DNA from 3 places in the Shewanella sp. ZOR0012 genome. Region 1 is predicted to be linked to each of the others. Evidence: predicted binding sites of a transcription regulator. Region 1 holds the regulator's gene; each other region holds the start of a gene.
The links. Region 1 encodes LexA, which represses DNA repair genes until DNA is damaged. Its sites were predicted from a motif close to TACTGTATNNNNATACAGTA; they were not measured.
Positions count from the first base shown of each region.

Region 2: the regulator LexA is predicted to act here: its motif matches at 1,621-1,640, upstream of umuD (translesion error-prone DNA polymerase V autoproteolytic subunit).
Region 3: the regulator LexA is predicted to act here: its motif matches at 1,683-1,702, upstream of L976_RS02800 (YebG family protein).

Region 1 covers NZ_JTLE01000094.1:2,994,507-2,999,255, reverse strand. Annotated here, with positions in the region: gene plsB (glycerol-3-phosphate 1-O-acyltransferase PlsB) at 1-2,089, opposite strand, end outside; gene lexA (transcriptional repressor LexA) at 2,375-2,995, shown strand; gene L976_RS14830 (cell division inhibitor SulA) at 2,992-3,504, shown strand; gene coxB (cytochrome c oxidase subunit II) at 3,910-4,749, shown strand, end outside.
Region 2 covers NZ_JTLE01000094.1:3,402,477-3,407,225, forward strand. Annotated here, with positions in the region: gene umuC (translesion error-prone DNA polymerase V subunit UmuC) at 1-1,199, opposite strand, end outside; gene umuD (translesion error-prone DNA polymerase V autoproteolytic subunit) at 1,196-1,603, opposite strand; gene L976_RS16540 (hypothetical protein) at 1,705-2,847, opposite strand; gene L976_RS16545 (glucan 1,4-alpha-glucosidase) at 3,094-4,749, opposite strand, start outside.
Region 3 covers NZ_JTLE01000094.1:205,829-210,577, forward strand. Annotated here, with positions in the region: gene L976_RS02785 (PqiB family protein) at 1-267, opposite strand, end outside; gene L976_RS02790 (paraquat-inducible protein A) at 254-871, opposite strand; gene L976_RS02795 (paraquat-inducible protein A) at 873-1,508, opposite strand; gene L976_RS02800 (YebG family protein) at 1,714-2,013, shown strand; gene L976_RS02805 (GAF domain-containing protein) at 2,028-2,486, shown strand; gene proQ (RNA chaperone ProQ) at 2,764-3,405, shown strand; gene prc (carboxy terminal-processing peptidase) at 3,434-4,749, shown strand, end outside.

The sequences.
Region 1 (4,749 bases):
ACATTTGGCTGGTGTGCTCGGTCACAACCGACAACATATCGCTTTCCTGCACTAGACCTTGCTCAATAAACAGCTCGAGCACTTGATTCACGTAGCTTGGGAGATCTTTGATCCCCATAAACAACTCCGCCTTCAATAACGGATAAAAGTCGTTCACTATCCCAAGGATTTGCGCTCTTGAAATCTGTTTATTATTGATTAAACAGCTGGCAATTAATGACGGAATAATAAATAAGTGAATGATATTATTGCGATAGTATGTCATTGACGTCGCTTGTTTTTCATCAATTGACACTATCTCACCCAAAGGATCGGCGTTGATGGAGAACTTGTTCAGCTCTAATCCTTGTTGTACTAAGTGCTTACCATCACCTTCGGCAACCGACGTAAACGACGTGTAAGGCACACGCTTAAGCAGGGTCAGGTATAAATCTAACTGACGCTCGAGCAAACAACGCTCTAAGGCATTTTGCTCCGACGCCAACAACACTAAACTGGTCAAGGTAATAGAGCTGGCGGCAGCGGCGTCGTTAATCCGCGTCATCACCCGATTTGCTAACACGTTCACCGCTGGGGTTAACCAAGTCGGTTTTTGCTCAGGATCATCAGCCACTTCACTGCGCCAGTTAGGTGCCGTTTCATTCAAGAAATTTTGCAATGTAATCGGCTCACCAAAGTTGACATAACCTTGGCCAAAATTACCTAATTTACGAATAGCACCAAAGACTTGCCATACAGATTCTTTCTGTTTTTTCTTACCGCTTAGCTCTTTGTGATAGGTCGCCACTTCCATCACGTGATCGTAGCCTAAATACACAGGCACTAAGGTGACTGGGCGTTCGATACCACGCAACACACTGTTGATCGTCATAGCGATCATGCCCGTTTTCGGCGCCAATAGACGACCGGTACGAGAACGGCCACCTTCAGAGAAATACTCAACCGAATATCCCTTAGCAAACAGCTGATCGAGGTATTCACGGAACACGGCCGTATAGAGTTTGTTGCCGTTAAAACTACGGCGAATAAAGAAAGCCCCGCCACGGCGGAACAGCGGCCCCGCAGGCCAGAAGTTTAGGTTGATACCCGCAGCAATATGCGGTGGCACCATACCTTGGTAATACAGAATGTAAGATAACAGCAGGTAATCCATATGGCTGCGATGGCAGGGCACATACACAATCTCATGACCATCGTGGTGTAACTGCCGAATATGCTCAGCACCTTTGATGTTAATACCGCTGTAGAGCTTGTTCCATAACCACGTTAAAAAGCGCTCAGCAATACGTACGAGACTATCGGAATAATTTGCTGCAATTTCATCAAGATATTCAATTGCCGTTTCACGCGCTTGGGTTTCAGAAATCTTCTTGCTCGCGGCTTCTTCCTGAATCGCCTTACGTAAGGATTCAGATTTCAGCAAGGAATGGAATAACGCCTGACGATTAGGCAACACAGGCCCCGTCATCACCTTACGTTGGCGACGGAAATGCACTCTCGCTACTCGAGCCAATTTATGGGCAATGCCCATATCGGTACCATGTTCGTCGGCCATGTAACGCAGCGATACCGCATTAGAAAATTGCACAAAGTTATGACGACCTAAGAATAAGATCATCAAACACTTGCGTAACCAAGTAGGGTTCTCGCGCTCAAGCACTGCCGCCTTCATGGTGTCGTCTTCTTTACCCGGAGTACGACCCCAATACAGACTCACAGGCACCAGCTGGATATCTAACTCTGGCTTTTCCTTATGGACGGCCAACAAACGCATAAAACATTCGAGGAATGGCTCATTACTGGCGCGTTCACCAAATAAAGGCTTACGACCTTCAAGGCATACCACCCGTGGCGCCACAACGCCATTCACCACCAGCGGCTCGTAAGGGCTTGGCAAACCAAGTTTCGTGGTGATCTCGCTTAACGCAGCAATATCACTCAGGGATTCTGTTTTCATTACATAAGCAAGCGGTCTGGAGGCATCCAGATTCAGATCGGCAAAGGGATCCTGTGGCACAACAATAGTGTGCACTAAGTGCTTTTGGATCCAACGTAATGATTTCAACCAAAGAGAGTCTTGTTTAGGCATTATTCTTATGCAATGTAAGTACGTTCATTAGCCCCATAGAATACCAGATTCTAGAGAATATACCCAAACAACCTAAAGATGCAGGATTCAGCGGCTGATTTTAATGACTTAGTAACGCACTTTAGGCGACACCATTTATTGATACCGTGCAAATGGCATTCACCCCATAGATGACGATTACGGTTATTTGCAGATCTAGCTGACCAAGTTAAAAGTGGTTAATACTTGCACTACCAATAATACTGTATATACTAACAGTAACTGTATAGAAAAACAGGAAAGACCATGAGACCGTTGACGCCACGCCAAGCCGAAATTTTAGAGCTGATTAAACGTAATATTGCCGAGACTGGCATGCCACCCACTCGGGCCGAAATTGCCACCCGTTTGGGTTTTAAAAGTGCAAATGCCGCAGAAGAACACCTTAAGGCATTGGCGAAAAAAGGCTGCATCGAGATCATGCCTGGTACTTCCCGCGGGATCCGTCTCCCTGTAGAGGAAGAAGATAACCGCGAAACAGGCTTGCCACTGATTGGCCAAGTGGCAGCGGGTGAACCTATTCTCGCCCAAGAGCATGTCGAACAGTATTACCAAGTCGACCCCAGCATGTTCCACCCTGCTGCCGATTTCCTGCTGCGCGTAAAAGGCGACAGTATGAAGAATATCGGCATCCTTGAGGGTGACCTGCTTGCCGTTCATAAAGTACAACAAGCGCGCAATGGACAAGTTGTTGTTGCTCGCGTTGATGATGATGTAACCGTAAAACGCTTTGAAAAAAAAGGTAATTTAGTCTACCTACATGCCGAGAATGAAGACTATTCACCGATTAAAGTCGATTTGAGTTTCCAAAGTCTAACAATTGAAGGGCTCGCCGTAGGGGTGATCCGCAATGGAGATTGGCTATGAACAAACTATTAGGTAATGCCCCGCGTCACCCCGGTTTATGGCTCGATACGGTTCGAGATACAGAGACCGACTGGCAGCATACATCAATAGTCACTATGCCAACTCAGAGCCAAGGGCGCCAAGAGCTGACACAGCTGAGCAAACAACTTGCCCAACTGAGCCAACAGGGAAGATGGATAGTGCTCATCAACCCACCTAGTATTGGCTACAAGCAGCTATTAGCAAACGCAGGTGTGCGTATGGATCGCGTACTATTGGTTCACGCAAAAGATGAGGTCGAAACCCTTTGGGCGATGGAAAAAGCCTTAACCAGTGGCACATCTAGCGCAGTGATTACTTGGATTAACGCCCTAGATACTCGCGATAATCGTCGCCTACAAATTGTAGCAAAGAGCGCACGTGCAATGGGTATCGTGCTTGAAGGTTCAACGAATGACCAACCTTCTAGCACCAATCTCACACAATCGGCTAAATTTACTCAACCCGCATTTTTCAGCTCTGTTCATTAAAAATTTTTCACACCGTATTTAGCCTTGAAAGCCGCCTCACCTGTGAATGTGAGGCTTTTTTTTGGCAATTTTTCAGACAATTAGAAAAAGAAGTGATCTTGATCAATTTTTAAACAGCAAGTATGTTTGATTTAGGCGCACATGATATATCGCCTGTTTAGGCAGAAATATCGCGTTATTTTCGAATATCGCTCGCCCACAAAAATTGAGAATAATGGGTTTATTCAGCAGTATGTGCCAGTGTGGCTAATACCAGCAGTAACAATACTTGATCAAAAGTAAGCCGCCAACGCACGTTGAAGTCAGAAACACTTTTTTGGGAACTGAAGAGTTTGCATAGAGTTGAGACTTACTGTGTTGCTCTTCTTTGTAGTTGCTATTTGCAATTAGCAGAGGAGAAGTCTTGTGAAGCAATGGTTGTATTGTTTACTCGTGGTGCTATTCGCCCCACCGTTGGCCGCAGCAGACATGCGGTTCAATATGACGCCTGGCGTAACAGAAATCAGTGGCAAGGTATACCACCTGCACATGACGATTCTGTATATCTGCTGCGCGATAGGCTTAGTGGTTTTTGGCGTTATGATTTATGCCATGATCAACCACAGAAAATCCAAGGGCGCGGTCGCGTCACACTTCCATGAGAGTACAAAAGTTGAGATCGCTTGGACGATAATTCCCTTTATCATTCTGATCTTAATGGCGATTCCGGCAACTAAAACTCTGATTGCCATGGAAGACCCCAGCAATGCCGATCTCACGGTAAAAGTCACAGGATCGCAATGGAAGTGGCATTACAGCTATTTCGATCAAGATATTGAGTTTTACAGTATTCTCGCCACACCAAGACCTCAAATCGAAGGTAGTGAGGCCAAGGGAGAGCACTACTTACTCGAGGTCGATAAGCCCCTTGTCCTGCCTGTAAATAGAAAAATCCGCTTTCTGATGACTTCTGAAGATGTTATCCATTCATGGTGGGTACCAGATTTTGCAGTGAAAAAAGATGCTAACCCAGGGTTTATCAACGAGGCGTGGACCCGTATCGATAAACCCGGCATTTACCGTGGTCAATGTGCCGAACTTTGCGGCAAAGATCATGGATTTATGCCGATAGTGGTTCAGGCACTGCCCGAAGCCGAGTTCGATGCTTGGGTTGCAGAACAAAAACAAGCTGCCAATGCCGCAGCGCAAGCCGCACAAGCCGCCTTATCACAAACACTGAGTAAAGAAGAGCTGATGACTCAAGGT
Region 2 (4,749 bases), 410 kb from region 1:
GCATTCAGTCCTTGTCCTGCAAATTGAATATTTCCTTTACCACTGTGATTGATACCATCAAGCAGTTTCATCAATTCTTTACTTTTAGGTTGTGGTTTGGCCTCGTCAAACAAGCCTAATTGAAACACGCCTGGTGCATAAAAATCTCCTAGCATGACGCCAGCTTTAGCATAGGCGGGACCTGCACGCCAAAGCCGATGCAATAGTCGCTGCGCTAATTCGATAAAATCACGGGTATCGTCACTGGGATACACAAGATGACCAGTGAGTACTTGGCTATATTGGGGCTGATGTTGCGTAAAATAACTGCTGCGAATAAACACCGATAAGGTGCGGGCAAACTGCCCCTCCGCTCGCAATTTCTCGCAGGCCCTAAAGGTATAGTCACTGATAGCCTGCTGCATCGCCTCAAAGGTGGTAATACGTGCGCCAAAGGAGCGCGAGCTGATGATTTGCTGCTTTGTCGCTACCACCTGCTGAATATCATCACAGGCAATACCGTTAAGCTCGTACACCGTTCGCTCAACCATGACGGAAAAATTGTCTCGGATAAGTTTAGGATGGGCATCTGCAAGCTGTAGAGCGGTATGGATGCCCATCTGTTTTAAACGTTGCGCAATTTTTCGGCCAATGCCCCAAACTTCATCAATGGGAGTGAGCGCCATTAACCGGCGTTGGCGTTCTTTATCGCGTAAATCGACAACGCCTTGGGTGGCGGGATACTGTTTTGCGGCATAGTTAGCTAGCTTGGCTAAGGTTTTGCTCGGCCCAATTCCTACGCAGACACTGATCCCTATCCATTGCTGGATCCGTTGACGAATATCCATGGCTAACTGGTTAATATCTTGACATTTATCGAGCCGAGACAAATCCAAAAAAGCCTCATCGATTGAGTAGACTTCAACCCTAGGCACCATCTGCTCAAGTGTGGTCATGACGCGATTTGAAATATCAGCGTAAAGGGCATAGTTGGACGAAAATACCGCCACATTATGGGCGCGGATCATCTCCATCACTTGATAAACCGGCACGGCCATTTTTATGCCTAATTGCTTTGCTTCCGATGAACGCGCGACAACACAACCATCGTTATTTGACAGCACAACGATAGGTTTGCCCTGTAGATCGGGCCGAAACATACGCTCACAGGACGCATAAAAATTATTACAGTCTACGAGGGCGAATAAGTTGGCGGTCATTTGAGTTTTTTCACCACACAAGTCACGACACCGAACAGGTCTAACTCTGACTCGTGGCTGAGTGGAATTGCACTGTAGGCCGGGTTACATGGCAATAATTGCACCACAGGACGTAATTGCAATTGCTTTACCGTAAATTCCCCATTGATGGCCGCCACTACAATATCCCCATGGGTGGCTTGTAAGGCTCGGTCAACCACTAATATATCACCAGAGGAAATTCCGGCATCGACCATCGAATCGCCTTGAACTTTGACAAAAAAGGTTGCGGTGGGATGTTTGATACAAAGCTCATTTAGATCAAGCGATTGCTCAATATAATCATTGGCGGGAGAAGGAAACCCCGCCGCCACAGATGTGCTAAAGAAAGGATATTGGATTTTCGATTGTTCAGGAGTAACCATGATCATATGCATCTATATGCTGTACATATACACAGTATAAGCTAACTTTAGCACATGTCGAAGGCGTTTATGTCATGTATTTGCTTAAGTAAACAATCACCCTATTGGAGTCTCGTGATCAAGCGTGCTCTTTGTGGCTCGAGCTCATCAAAATCTTGTTGGTAACGGTCTAATGATGTAATGCCAGAGCAGAGTACAAATTTACCAAGTGGGTTATATATAAATTGGCTCATGTCAGCGATTGACCAAGGAGCAGGGCAAGTCTGCGGAGGAGTCGTGCCATTTAAAATTTCCGCGTAACGATTCGCTGTGTCTTGATCTTTCATTAACGGTGTCAGCAACCATTGCGTCACGTTTGTGGTGATATCTTCATCATCAATTGTCTGCAATGCTTTGGCCATGGCTGTAAAGTAATACCATTCACCCATTTTTATTTTTTCAAATGTAGTCACCTCAGCAGGGAACGGCGTTTGCCAGCTAGTGGGGATGACGTTGCTTAATTGAGAGGGATGCAGTTGGCCTAGTATCAATTCGCCAAATTTCATATTTGTTGTGATGCCGTTTTGACTAACGGTTTTTATCAGTAGCACATGGGTGTTAGCTGCTACGCGTTGCCAAAACAACATATCTTGATTAATCACATCGGTAACTTGCTGCGCAGACATGGTTTGAGCGTGAGCCAGTAAATCGATGAAGTAGAGTTTTTGTGCCGTGAGCAGATGTGAAAGTGACGGAGAAGACAAAAAGACATTAAATTGGCTGCCTTCTTGCCAGGTATCTAACTGAATTAATGTTTTATATCGCGTGATTAATTCGGCGTTTGTTGCGATGAGTTCGTCAAAAGACGTTTGTTCTGTCAGTACCGGGAGACAACTGGACAGAAAATCATCACGGTTAAGGCATTCGTTGAAAGGGGTTTGCGGTTTGTCTATAGGAGTTGTGTTTAGCGTTGGGGAGCGTTCCAAAATGCCAAGCTGTTGTATGCTTTTAAGTCGAGAAATCCCAGCATCCATCGGCGAGGCGCCACTATTCACATCAAAGCCCAGCGCATAGAGATAGGCATTCTGAGCTTGGTTGTCGGCTAACGCCTTATCACTCTTTTGAATTTCGTCGAGGTAGGCTTTGGCTTGCTCTGAAGCTGGGCTATCTTTTATGTTGATGGCGGCAAGGATCAGATAAAGACTCACTGGCACCAAGAATAACGTGAGCAAAATCCATTTGATTACGGTTTTTAAAGGCTTCATCAAAACTCCATTTATCGATAAATTAACAAAAGCACAAATAGCTTAACATCTTGACTGACTTATGTAAGTCAATTTTTTATTGAAGTAACGGCAATAAAAATAAGTATTCACATAAAAACAGAGAATGCTTTTACTGTGCGCAGAATGGATGATGTGGGGCGAATTAAAGGAGTATGCTGTTTTTCATCATAAAGCCCGCACAACTCACCTTTGCGGGCTTTATTGACTCGTATCAGTATTTAAACACTATTTCAACGCCTCAGGGACGATAGGGTAGTTATCCCAGACTCGACCATCGCTCATTGAACGTACAAGCTTAATATATTCAGCGTGGGTCCAGGCGAGCGGGGTGGCGGAGTTAGTGCCTTGGCCGAGTTGATATTGGTAACGAGTGGCGTTACCCACACCGTCCCATGCTTGTTCGGGGAGCATTAGACCCGCGTTGGCGAAGGTTTCCATCCCTTGCACATAGGTATTGATAAGTTGCTGCTTGGTTTGCTGTGCGTGAGCACCGCTTAGCTCTCCCTTGGCGCTGGCAAGGGCCAATTCAAAATGGCCACGCTCGCCAGTAAAGAAGGGCCAGACGCGGCCGCGTTGGTTGTCGCTATTACTGCCCGATTCGGCGTAGTTTGCGCCAGTGAGGGTATCTTCACCGTAGCCATCGTTACCGTAACGTCTAAAGCCTGGAACGCTGCTGCCATCCTTTGCCGTAAAGTTGTATTTGAGGCGTAAATTGTCCTCAAGCTCGGTATTATCCACCAGCGCTAGGCTTTGATTAATCAGCTTATCGGTGGAGCCACGCACGCCATAGCGCACCAGTTCTAAAAAGCCGCCATCGAGGATCTGACGTTGATCTAATCCCGCACGGCCATTATTGGCGGCGAGTTGCTCGGCGGTGTTTGGCTCACCGTTGGGGCTTAATCGCAGATAATACGGTGCCTTAATGCCTTGGCTATCGGTGAGCAAACCTTGGGTCGTCACTAAGTGTTTTTCAAGTTGTTGATTAAGCGTTTTGGCGGTCGCGAGATAACGCTGACTGGCATCGCTGTCGTTTACTGCCTTGGCAATATCACTCGCAGCCACTAAGCCTGCGATCACAGCGGCCGTGGTGGAAGGCGAATAACCTGCTTGTTCTTCCCAACGTTCTTGCTGGGTTTTCGGTGGCGTAATTTGGGTATGATTCCAGTCGAGATTGACCTCGCCGCCGCTGACTAAAAAGTCCGCCGCAGCTTTTAACATCTCTTGATACCAATGGTTAAGTTCAGCTTGACTGAATACGCCTGCCTGCCAGAGCTTCCAGCCGAGCATGATCGGCATCGCCGTTTGGTCGAGCTGTACGCCCACCCATTCGATTTGGCCGTCCACATGGGTCTTTTGTAAAAACCAACCGGGTGTGCCGCTAAAGCCTGGGGTTTTATCGCTCACTTGCACCTTTTTAAGGTATTCAAAGGCGACTTTAGGCGTTTGGGTATCGCCCATGGCGAGAAATGCCATGGCGCATTGATAAAAGTCGCGCGGCCAAACGGCCTTGTAACCCGTGCTGGGTGTGACAGCTGGCACTGTATCGCCCCAAGGATTAGAAAGCGACGCGATAAGGGCGCCCGCGTAGGTTTTATCTTCCTGCGCCTTGAGTACCATGGCACTGGTATACAGCAGCTTGCCATTATCTGTGGTGCTTTGCGCCATATCAGGCATCGCGGGTAGCGATTGTAAATAACTGTGCCAACCAGCGTTGTATTGGCTCAGCACCGCGTCATACCCCGCCGTCAAGCTGGCGTTGGCATTGGCTAAACTGCTGGCCTCATCCTGGCCAAAACCAATCGCCAAATTCACATTAAGAGCTTGATTAGCTTGGAGTGCGGGATAACTGGCGGTAAAGGCAATGTTGCCTTGAGTAGGCTT
Region 3 (4,749 bases), 2.8 Mb from region 1:
CATCATCACCTTCACGTTAACGCCTTTAAGATCATCATCAATACCGATATCTTTTACCTTACCAACGGTTAAGCCTTGGTATTTGACTAAGGTTTTGCCCACGTCGATCCCCGTAGCACTGGGGAAGTGGATTTGAATTTCAATGCCCGATTCTTTGATGCTCTTAATACCCAGCCATGCGCCAAGCGCGAGCGCCACAATCGGGAGCAGCCAAATCGGCGAAAAGAGCTTTTTCTTCACAACTTTTGGCGATTCAATTTGTGTCATCTTGAGGTTCCAGTCGATCCCAGAGTAAACGAGTGTCTAAAACTTTTGCGGCAAGTTGCGTCAGTAAAATCACCAATGCAAATGCCGTGGCCGCGGGTGCAGGCTTTGCATCGAGTAATTGCCCCATATTCACCAGGGCAACGGTCAGCGAGATCACAAATAAATCGAGCATCGACCAGCGGCCAATCCACTCAATAACATGAAATCCCACCATAAGTTTTTGCTTTGAAATTGGCAGGTTGAAACTGATAGCACACAGATAAGTGGCTAAGCCGATAATCTTTACCCAAGGCACTAAAATACTGGCAATAAACACAATAATGGCGATGGGTAACATATCCGATTGGACTAAATGAACAATTCCGGAAAAGATCGTATCGTGACGTACCTTTCCCTGATTGGTGAGCACCGTAATGGGATAGAGGTTGGCTGGAACCAATAAAATGGCGGCAGTAATAAGCAGCGCCCAACTTTTTTGTAAGCTGTTGTAATCGCGGACCTGTAATTCTGACTCACAACGACTACAGTGGCTATCCTCACTGCTATTGAGTTGCCTACAAACGCGGCACAAACACAGGCCTAAATCCTTTCCTTGCTGCTTCATATCAGTGATGTTCCTGCATAAGAAGACCCCACATATGCTCAATATCGTATTCACGCTGTAAAAACAGGGTGACTAAAAAAAGCATGGTGAAGCAAAAGGTACCCATTCCAAAATAAATATCCGAAAAATCAGATAATTGAAATGATGAGACGAGGAAGCTAATCACATAAATCTCAAGCATTGTCAGCTGCGAAAGGAACCCCTGAAATGTGAGTAATTGTTTGAGACTATGGCGCCAAAATGGGCTTGCAAGCCCCCATTTTATAATCAAAATTTGCGCAAGAATCGATAGGATCAATAAACCAGGGCCAACCACTGCGGCAGCAAGGACGGCTAATCCCACTACCCAATAACCTTGTTCGAAGACGGCAAAAGCGCCTTGAAATACCGTTGTTGTGCGAATACTGCCCAGAAAATGGATTTCTAGCACAGGAAAAAAGTTAGCAGGAAAATAGAACACCAACGCGGTAATGCACAGTGCCAACATGCCATTTACTGAACAGTATGGAGTGTCATAAAGTGCGGTGTTGCAACGCGGACACAACGCTCTGACCCCTGTTGGGAGGGCACGTTTCCGAATGGCCAAGTCGCAGGAACGACAGAGGATTACAGAGTTTTCTGCTGTATTGTCATGCATATAAAAATATTATATTAGCCCCAAAGCCACTGAGATTGAGCAAATAATCCGAAAACAACAAATTATAAGGTGAGATATCAAATTGATTGACCCATCTCCACAACATAAAGCGCAGTCATAATATCAGAATAATCAGAACACTTGCATCACTAGTTCACTTTATGTCATTCTGGTTACTGTATATAAAAACAGTGCGAGGGCGGTCATGGCAGTTATTACACAGTTTGTCGTGGTAAGAGAAGGGGTAGAAAAGATGACATTCACATCGAAAAAGGAGGCTGATGCCTACGATAAGATGCTCGACATCGCTGATAACCTCATTCCATTTATTCAGAAAGCGGAACTTGGGATTGATGAAAGTCTAACCGAACAGCTCGCATTCTATTTTGCTAACAATAAAGATGAGCTAACAAACTTGCTTAAAGGCGTGGTTCAAGTTAATAGTACGCCAACAAAACCAAACACAGCCAAAAAAGCGTCTAAGAAGGACGATGCTGCTGAATAATTTTTAGGAAGCATATGAAACCGCAATTTTATGAATCACTGAACCGTCAAGCGTTAGCGTTACTCGAAGGCGAAGATGATTTAGTGGCTGCCATGGCTAACTTTTCAGCCCTGCTTAATGACAACCTAACCGAACTAAACTGGGTAGGTTTTTACGTTATGCGCGGCGAACAGTTAGTATTAGGCCCATTCCAAGGTAAAGTGGCTTGTACCCGCATTCCGATGGGTAAAGGCGTGTGTGGCACTGCAGCACTGGCTAATCAAACTCAACGGGTTGCCGATGTGCATCAATTCGATGGACATATCGCCTGCGATGCGGCCAGTAATTCCGAAATTGTTATCCCTGTTCGCGCTAATGGTCAGGTGATTGCTGTACTGGATATTGATAGCCCTATTTTTGACCGCTTTGACGAAGAAGACCAAAAGGGCTTGGAATTATTGGTAAAAAGCTTCGAAAACTGCCTATTTGCTTAATTTGCGTACAATAACGCATAATTCATAGTCGCAATCGGTGGCGTGCGCCTTATAATAGCGCATGCCCTGATAAGGCTTGTTTGGGCATGGCCCGAATAAACCTGAGAGGTTTAGCCGTAAAAAATGGTTAACTGATATTTTTTAACTTTAGTTAACTCGGCGAGAATGTTAATTTGTACTTTGGCTCAATTGTGAGCTTAACCAAGATAAACGACACGTAAGAAGCTGATTTATATCACCTCGAATTCGATGTCCCTTTTTAACTGTGGAAGTAATGATGGAATCAACAGATAAGTTGACCGACACCAACGCAATTTTGGCGTATTTGTATGAAACATTTCCTTTGTGCTTTATTGCTGAAGGTGAAACTAAGCCATTAAAAATCGGATTGTTTCAAGATTTGGCTGAAAGGTTGGCTGATGATTCTAAAGTCAGTAAAACTCAATTGCGCGTGGCGTTAAGACGCTACACTAGCAGTTGGCGTTACCTCAAATCGGTAAAAGCTGGTGCCCAGCGTGTGGATCTTGATGGTCAGCCTTGTGGCGAGCTAGAGCAAGAACATATCGATCATGCTCAAGCCATGTTGAAAGAAAGCCAAGAAAAAGCCAAGGCTAAGCGTGCTGCTCAAGCTACCAAAGTGGCTCCGGCTGGCAAAGCTCCAGCGAAAAAAGCCCCTAAGAAAGTAGCTGTTCCTGCCCGCAAGACTGAGCGTCCTGCCAAAGTGGCTCCTAAGGCTGAACCTGCTGTTAACTTAGTCCAAGCGCAATTGACCGATTTAGCTAAGAAACAGCGTGTCAATGTTAAGTTAGGTATGACGCCAGTAGCCGGCGTGATCACTGACATTAACAAAGAAGACATTCATGTTCAGCTTGATAGCGGCTTAACGATAAAAGTGAAAGCAGAACATATTCTGCTGTAATCATTTAATCTAACGGAGTAACTTGTTGATGCGAAAACTCATTTTGGCTACATCCATCGCCACTGTTTTTGTCGGATTCTCGGCTTGGGCTGTGCCTCCTACGATTCAAATCAGCGAGTTACCCACTCTCAAGCAGGAAGCGCAGCATAAAGTGGCCAGTAAACGAGTGACAGATTTATACACTCGTTCGCATTACCATCGATTTGCGCTCGATGACGCGTTTTCTGCGCAGATTTTTGACCGCTATTTACAGCAACTTGATTACCGTCGCAATGTGCTGACCCAAGCCGATGTCGACAGTTTTAAGCCTTATATCAATCAGTTTGACGATATGCTGAGTTCAGGTGAACTCGACCCCGCCTACAAAATGTTTGATTTGGTTCAAAAACGTCGCTACGAAGGCTTTGTGTACGCGCTTTCTCTGCTCGATAAAGAAATGGATTTTACCGTTCCTGGTGATGCCTACGAGTACGATAGGGAAGATGTCGCTTGGCCAAAAGATCAAGCTGAAATCAATGAGCTTTGGCGTCAGCGAGTGAAATACGATGCGTTGAATCTCAAGCTTACTGGCAAAAAATGGCCTGAAATTGTTGAGATTCTGCAAAAACGTTATAACAACGCCATCAAACGTTTGACTCAGACCAATAGTGAGGATGTGTTCCAAGCGGTGATGAATGCATTTTCTCGCAGCATTGAGCCGCACACTAGCTATTTATCCCCCCGTAATGCTGAGCGTTTCCAAATGGAAATGAACTTGAGCCTAGAGGGTATTGGCGCGCAGTTACAGCTCGAAGATGATTACACTGTGATTAAGAGTTTAATCGCAGGTGGTCCTGCCGCTGGCAGTGAAAAACTGTCACCAGAAGATAAGATTGTTGGTGTTGGCCAAGAGGGTGGCGAGATCGTTGATGTTATCGGCTGGCGTTTAGACGATGTCGTTGAGCTCATCAAAGGTCCTAAGGGCAGTAAAGTCGTTTTGCAGATTTTACCGAAGAAAGGTGGCTCAAATGCTAAGCCGTTTAACGTCACTTTAGTACGTGACAAGATTCGCTTAGAAGACCGTGCCGCGACTTCTAAAATCATCGAACCTAAAGACGGTGAATACGCCAATCGTAAAGTCGGTGTTATTCAAATTCCTGGATTCTATATGAATTTATCCCAGGATGTGGAAAAGGAACTCGTTAAACTCAACGAAGCGAAAGTCGAAGGTGTCGTTATCGATTTACGTGGTAATGGCGGCGGTGCATTAACCGAAGCCGTGTTACTGACCGGACTCTTTATTGACATGGGCCCTGTGGTGCAAATCCGTGACGCCGATGGCCGTGTGTCAGCTCACCGCGATAA